3 regions of the Paenibacillus sp. 01T431 genome follow, and region 3 is predicted to be linked to each of the others. Evidence: riboswitches for the same ligand, from Rfam matches in the RefSeq annotation. Region 3 holds a riboswitch; each other region holds the start of a gene.

Region 1 (2,322 bases), on a different contig from region 3:
TCCATTAACCTCGAACATCCAGCCATCCCAGCCGCCAAAAGAACCCGCTTCCTGTCCAGCAATACCTTTGACATAAGGACCATAACTGCTTTCTACGATATTATAGGAGATAGGCGGAACTGCAGTAGTAAGCGCCTTTTTAAGCGCATCGAGAGCAGTGATAGACTCGTTATGCTTTAAACTAACATTTTTCTGTTCATAAATACTTTGTGAAATACCATCAACCTTAACCTTTACGTTAACCGAAGGAAGTTTTACTTCTTCAAAACGGTACCATACCGTTTTCTGATATTTAATATCAAGAAGAGCAATTAATGCTTGCTCCGTTGCCATTGAATTAGGACTTCCATTTAAAGTATATTGAAATGCTCCATTATCCAGCTGATATAAACGAAAGGAGTCAAGGACTGTATTTCCATTGGTAGCAGCCCAGTCGTTAGACAACACATCTTCGCCAACCGCAGACAAGCCCGATACAACTGCAGCTAAGTTGTTCGAGTTTACTCCAAGCATTCCCGTTTCTTTATTTAATACTTTTACTTTCAAGTATTCTTCTTTTATTCTTTCAATAGCTCGTTGAACAGCACTATCATTCTGATAATTGCCGAGTGCAAGCAGCCCCATACCAGTCATATCTGGATCAGATACGCTTCCAAAAAATGTGAAGCCACCGTCTTTTAACTGCTTACTTAATAGATAATCAACTGCCTTCTTCTTTGCAGCTGCATCCCAGCTACCAACGTCACTTCCAAGCTTTACACCTGTATCAAGTGCATGCATCGCCCACATATGCCTGTTTGTTGAACCGGCAAATGACCCCGTATCCATATTTTGCTGTGCAGCTAACTCCGCATACAAATTTCGATCCGTTTCCCACGCATGCGCAGGATCTTCACCCATCGCGAGTAATGAATAAATATAGCGGATATGAGTTGTATCACTATCATTAGGCTTCAACCCTGGATCCACGGTCTTCCAACTAGGCAGCTTCCAACTGCCATCCTGCAGGTTTTCTCCAGCACCCCAAAGGGCAACAATTTCCCACCAAGAATTCAATGTTGTATTTCTATTTTTATAATACTCAACAGTCTTATCAATCATCTCATTCAATGAAGCATTCGCAGAATGATCTGCTGCTTTACCTACTTGTGGTGCAAATAAAGTAAACACCAATACAAAACTTAAAATTGCAGGCAAACTCTTTTTCATAAATCTTTTTAAATTAAGCAATGTTTTCTCTCCCTTTAATCATTTTTGGCAACAAAAAAACATCTTTCCGTTTGTGGAAAGATGTTTGGATAAACACGTGCGCATGGAAGCATAGGAATCCACCTATTGCAAAAGCACGAATAAACATCTCCCTCCCATCCTCGTGAGAAATATAGAGCGCTCCTATGGCAGGTCTCCTGGCTTCGCTTCATTGCTTAGACGATCTCCTTCCCGTCATGATATGACAGTGGACAACACGATCGTCTGCTCCGCGATACAGTGGCGGGACCGCGTCGGATTTTGACCGAACTTCCCTATTAAGCTGCTTGTGAATGATAGATTCACGGCAGCACCATATTAGCTATTCTATGAAATTGTAAGTGCTTGTTTTGTGAATTGTATCAAATTTGAAAGGATTAGACAAAGGTTCTGACCGTTTTTTTTCAACTTGTACAATTCTCTATTCGATTTATTGTGCCTTTGACTAGTATTTCATCATAAATCCACTTCAGCTGCAAATTACTCAATTTTAAATCTCGTAATCGAGCGCTGAAGCTCCTCAGAAAGCTCATTTACAGATGAAGCAAGCTGCTGCGTTTCAGCTGCGAGCTGATTTTGCCGCTCAGTGTCTGCTGCCGATTGCGCAGCATGAGTTGAAGTATCCTTGGCTACCTGCGCCATCGATTCAACGGAAGCGCTCACTTCCTCGCTGCCTGCTGCCATCTCCTCCGTTGAAGCAGATACGTCTTCAATTTGGGAGGCTACAAGGCGGGATTCCTTCCATATCGTGTCAAAAGATACCTTCAGCTCCTGAACGATGAGTAATCCTTGTTCCATTTCTTGCTCTCCTGCAGTGACCGCGCCAACAGCATCGGCAGTCAAGGCTAGCACCTCATTAATCGTTTCTTCGATATGGCCCGCATGAGCCGAAGCCTGTTCAGCCAGCTTTCTCACTTCACTTGATACAACTGCAAATCCACGGCCATACTCCCCTGCATGTGCCGCTTCTATAGCAGCATTTAGAGCGAGCAAATTCGTCTGATTTGCAATAGCAGCAATCGTGCCTGCCATCTCTTGGATTTCGGATGAGCGCTCATTAAGCTGTCCGATCAC
Region 2 (2,322 bases), on a different contig from region 3:
TCTCCGTCGTAACAATCTGCTGAAACGATACAAAGGCTAATAAAATGCACAATAAAGAGAGCATCATCGTCACACCATATAAAATAGCTTCCAACGTGATCGGCTGATCCATAAAATAAAATAAAATATGCCGCCCGCGATGAGAAAACAGCGGGTTAAGAACAGCAACCAAACCGCCCATTAGAACATAATAAGGAAGCAGCTTAATCAGCCGCTTCCCTTCGCCATGAATGACAATAATTACCGTAATCGCAGCAAGTGACGTCAATAAGAAAACAGGATGAAATAAGAGCATGCCGAATGTAATGACTCCTGCATAATAACTGAAGCTCGTAACCGGATGTACCGAACCGAACGCACTATTCATCGAATTTTGCACCTATATCCTCGCCAAGATCAGTCGTGTACAACCATTCAATAACATCACCTTCATTAACCTTGTAAACCCCGGCGCCCTTGTTAGGAAACTCACCGTTTACTCGGTACATCCAGCCGCTCTTCGCACCCAGATCGAATTCGTAAATATTGTCGATGCCTTCGATATAAGCACCGCCTTTAACACCTCTGTATTCCATTTGTATTTTGTTTTTTCTCGTAATTTTCTTCAATACATCTAGAACGGTATCGTCCTTCTTGAACTCTACGGCTGTTGGTGCAAGCACCGTTCCCGTATCTTTGTCCGCGACAATTGAAATCGTAACCGTCTGCACAGGATTCGGCGTTGCAACAGGCGTGACGGGCTTCGCAGTAGCCGCACTGTCTGTTTTGGTTGGTTTCGCAGAAGCAGTAGGCTTCGTTTTTGGATCATCCAGTTTTGGCTCATTTGTCTGCTTCGGCTTCGGGGAAGGCGTTGCTTGCTTACCGCCAGCGTTGTCGGTTGCCTTCGCTTGATCTTTATCTTCGCTAGGCAACTGCGTTTCCTCTGCCGTTTCTGATGCTGAAGTACTCGTTGGCTGTCCATCAGCGGCTTTCTCCGCTTCTTTTTTCACTTGTCCTTCGTTGCTGGTTTGCACTTGATTGGTATTGGAATTAACGCTCTGTGCCGGACTGGCACAGCCAGCTAATAAACCAATAACAAGCCATAGGATGATTAAGCTTGGTAACCATTTCTTGCAAATCTTTGCCATCGTCTCTTTTCTGCTCCTTTTTGTCTCATTCACACAAACCTTAACAATAAAAAAAAGACCCCCTTCTATTAGGGGATCTGCATGTCGAATGTAAGAATAGCAACCGTATATAACTAAAATATATGATGCGTCCTGCAAAACGATTACGCCTCCACATTCTTTACCCCCGAAGAATGAGAAACAAAATAAAAAAGGCAGGTTTCCTGGCTCGTGCGTCAACGCGATTCTCACACCTTCCCATCCTTGAATCGGACAGTGGCATTTGCAGAGAATCACTCTTCACATACAGTGGCGGGACCGCGCCGGCATTGAACCGGACTTCCCTATTAAGCAAACAAAAGCATGCTTTTGTTTGCACCTTCTCTATTCAATTATGCGATTATTTAATCAATCATATCGGGATTGCTGGGGTTTGTCTATATGGGATTTGAATGATTCGTTCGCAAATAGCAGCTGCATCCTCTTGATCATGGGTGACGAACATACACGTAATTTGGGCTTTGTGAAGCAATCGCTTCAGCTCCTCCCGAATGCTTTGCTTTAAGTGTGAATCCAAACTGCTAAATGGCTCATCCATCAACAGCATCAAGGGAGACGGGGCAAGCGCACGAGCAAAAGCAACACGCTGCTGCTGACCGCCGCTAAGCTCATGCGGATAACGCTTGACGAAATCATTTAACTGTATCAGCTCCAGCATTTCATCCAGCCGTTTGAATCTATCTTTTCTTGATAATCGATGTAAACCAAATAATATATTTTGACCGACAGTCAGATGAGGAAACAACGCATAATCCTGAAACACCATGCCTATGCCGCGCTGCTCAGGCTGAATAAACTGCTGATCATCTACTAAAACCCTGCCGCCAGCGGCAATACGTCCCGAGGCAGGAATCTCAAGCCCGGCAATAATCCGCAACAGCGTGCTTTTCCCGCAACCGCTTTGACCAAGCACTCCAACAACTTCACCCTTCTGCATTTGCATTGTAAAGTTTTCTAATACACTCTTTTTCCCATTATCATAGCTAAAAGAAACGTTAGTCAGCTCAAAAAAGTTCATCTTGATTTCTTCTCTCCCAACCGATGATAAACAAAAACAGTTGCCATTCCCACCGTGATTATGAATAGTGACGGTACCGAAGCTTGATGAATTTGCTCATCGCTTGCATATTGATAGGCTTTTGTCGCTAGCGTCTCA
Region 3 (2,322 bases):
TGCAGGGCGCGGGCTTGGAGAAGCGATTGCGCTTGGATTAGCACGAGCGGGTGCGGATATCGCGCTTGTCACGAACCAAACGCCTGCTGACAAAACGGCAGCAGCGATAAGAGAGCTTGGACGCAAAGCGATTACAATTCAGACCGATATTGCTGACCGAACGAAGCTTGCTGGAATTGTTGATCGTACAGTTGAAGAACTGGGACGCATCGATATTTTGGTCAACAACGCGGGTATCATTCGCCGCACGCCAGCTGCAGAGCATAGCTACGAGGACTGGCAGGATGTACTCGATGTTAACTTGAATTCTGTATTTCTCCTTTCCCAGCTGGCAGGGAAACATATGATCGAACAGGGCTCAGGGAAAATTATTAACATTGCGTCGATGTTAACTTTCCAAGGCGGAATTAATGTTCCGGGCTATACGTCCAGCAAACATGCCGTTGCCGGTCTTACCAAAGCTCTTGCCAGCGAATGGGCAGCTAAAGGCTTGCAGGTAAATGCGATAGCCCCAGGCTACATGAGTACAGACAACACCGAAGCGCTTCGCGAGGATCCTGTTCGCAGTGCTCAAATTTTGCAGCGCATACCAGCGGGACGCTGGGGTACATCGCAGGATTTGATTGGACCAGCGGTATTCCTAGCCTCTTCAGCTTCTGATTATATGAACGGCCATATCTTGGCTGTTGATGGCGGTTGGCTGGTTAGGTAATTATATAAAAACCAATAAGGCTTTCCTTTTGCAGCGCAGGCTGCTTAGAGGAGAGTCTTTTTTTTGATATTATAATGATTTCCATTGTATGGTTATTATTTTGCGTGTATAGTTATTCGTGATCCTAAAAAAAGCGATCAACAACTGAAATAAGTGGAAATAGGTGCTCTTGCTGTATAGCTTGAGCTTAAAAGGGAAGTCCGGTGCAAAACCGACGCGGTCCCGCCACTGTAACAGAGGAGTCTAAGCGCTAACGCCACTGATCTTAACCGGTTGGGAAGGCAAGCTTACGATGATGATTCTGGAGCCAGGAGACCTGCCTATTTGAACGACACTGATTTTACCTACGGGAGATAGGGAGGTGTTAAGACAGAACCGCTGTTTATTAAAACGCCGGGCGTCTTTACCTTTGCTTCTTTAAGGTAACGACGCTCTTTTTTGTGCTTTTATTTCATAATAATTATATTTATTAGGAGGAAATATGAACGTGAGCAAGCTGCAAAACAGTGTACTTGGATATCCGCGTATCGGCGAAAATAGGGAATGGAAAAAAGCGCTTGAAGCCTTTTGGAAAGGTGATTTGGACGAAACGGTATTCCTTCAAACCCTTGAAAGTATTCGTCTTAACAACCTGAAGCTGCAAAAGGATAAAGGAATTTCTTTAATCCCTGTTAATGATTTTACGTTGTATGATCAAATGCTGGATACTGCAGCGATGTTTGGCCTTGTGCCAGAGCGTTTTTCCTACGAAGGAGGTCCTGTTCCCATTCAGACCTACTACGCTATGGCGAGAGGGACACAGGAAGCACAAGCCTGCGAGATGACCAAATGGTTTAATACCAACTATCACTATATCGTGCCAGAACTTGCGGGTGCTGCACCGATACTGACGGAAAACCGTCCGCTGATTGCGTACCGCGAAGCCAAAGAAAAGCTTGGCATTGAAGGTAAACCTGTCATTATCGGTCTATACACCTTCCTCAAGCTGTCGAAGGGCTACGATGCCAAGCAGCTTCCGCAGCTCATTGAGCAGTTTATACCGCTTTATGCTCAGCTGCTTAAGGAGCTTGAGCAAGAAGGCGTACAATGGGTGCAAATCGATGAGCCCATCCTTGTTACCTCTATTTCTGAGGAAGAGATGCAATGGGTTGAATCGATTTATGCAAGGCTGAACCAAGCAGCACCAGCGCTTAACATAATGCTTCAAACGTATTTTGAAGCGGTTGAGCATTATGAAGCTGTAGTTGCTCTGCCGGTACAAGCGATCGGTTTGGATTTCGTTCATGGTTTGGAGCAAAACTTGAAGTCGCTGGAGCAATTTGGTTATCCGAAGGATAAGCTCGCTGGTATCGGACTTGTAGACGGACGCAACATTTGGCGCTCAGACTATAAGCAAAAGCTCGAATTGCTGCAAAAGCTTTCGGCATACATTCCAGCTGAGCGCGCGATCATTCAATCGTCATGCAGCCTGCTGCATGTGCCGGTAACGGCAAAAAACGAAACCAATCTGCCAGTAGAGCTGCGTGAGGCGCTTGCATTCGCGGAAGAAAAGCTGGATGAAATTGTGTGGCTAAGTGAAACAGCGACTGTAAATGAGGCGGACATCTCAG

The links. Region 3 has a riboswitch for cobalamin ahead of metE (5-methyltetrahydropteroyltriglutamate--homocysteine S-methyltransferase). Riboswitches for the same ligand answer to the same signal wherever they lie in the genome.
Region 1: linked by a shared signal. The riboswitch ahead of AC1DM9_RS21770 (DUF4430 domain-containing protein) and the one ahead of metE (5-methyltetrahydropteroyltriglutamate--homocysteine S-methyltransferase) in region 3 are both predicted to bind cobalamin.
Region 2: linked by a shared signal. The riboswitch ahead of AC1DM9_RS05325 (DUF4430 domain-containing protein) and the one ahead of metE (5-methyltetrahydropteroyltriglutamate--homocysteine S-methyltransferase) in region 3 are both predicted to bind cobalamin.

Annotation. Positions count from the first base shown of each region.
Region 1 covers NZ_JBFTPT010000012.1:114,307-116,628, reverse strand. The annotation lists gene AC1DM9_RS21770 (DUF4430 domain-containing protein) at 1-1,230, opposite strand, end outside; cobalamin riboswitch at 1,380-1,581, opposite strand; gene AC1DM9_RS21765 (methyl-accepting chemotaxis protein) at 1,729-2,322, opposite strand, start outside.
Region 2 covers NZ_JBFTPT010000003.1:49,309-51,630, reverse strand. The annotation lists gene AC1DM9_RS05330 (energy-coupling factor transporter transmembrane component T) at 1-367, opposite strand, end outside; gene AC1DM9_RS05325 (DUF4430 domain-containing protein) at 360-1,127, opposite strand; cobalamin riboswitch at 1,304-1,504, opposite strand; gene AC1DM9_RS05320 (ABC transporter ATP-binding protein) at 1,519-2,184, opposite strand; gene AC1DM9_RS05315 (ABC transporter permease) at 2,181-2,322, opposite strand, start outside.
Region 3 covers NZ_JBFTPT010000015.1:150,412-152,733, forward strand. The annotation lists gene kduD (2-dehydro-3-deoxy-D-gluconate 5-dehydrogenase KduD) at 1-712, shown strand, start outside; cobalamin riboswitch at 857-1,050, shown strand; gene metE (5-methyltetrahydropteroyltriglutamate--homocysteine S-methyltransferase) at 1,200-2,322, shown strand, end outside.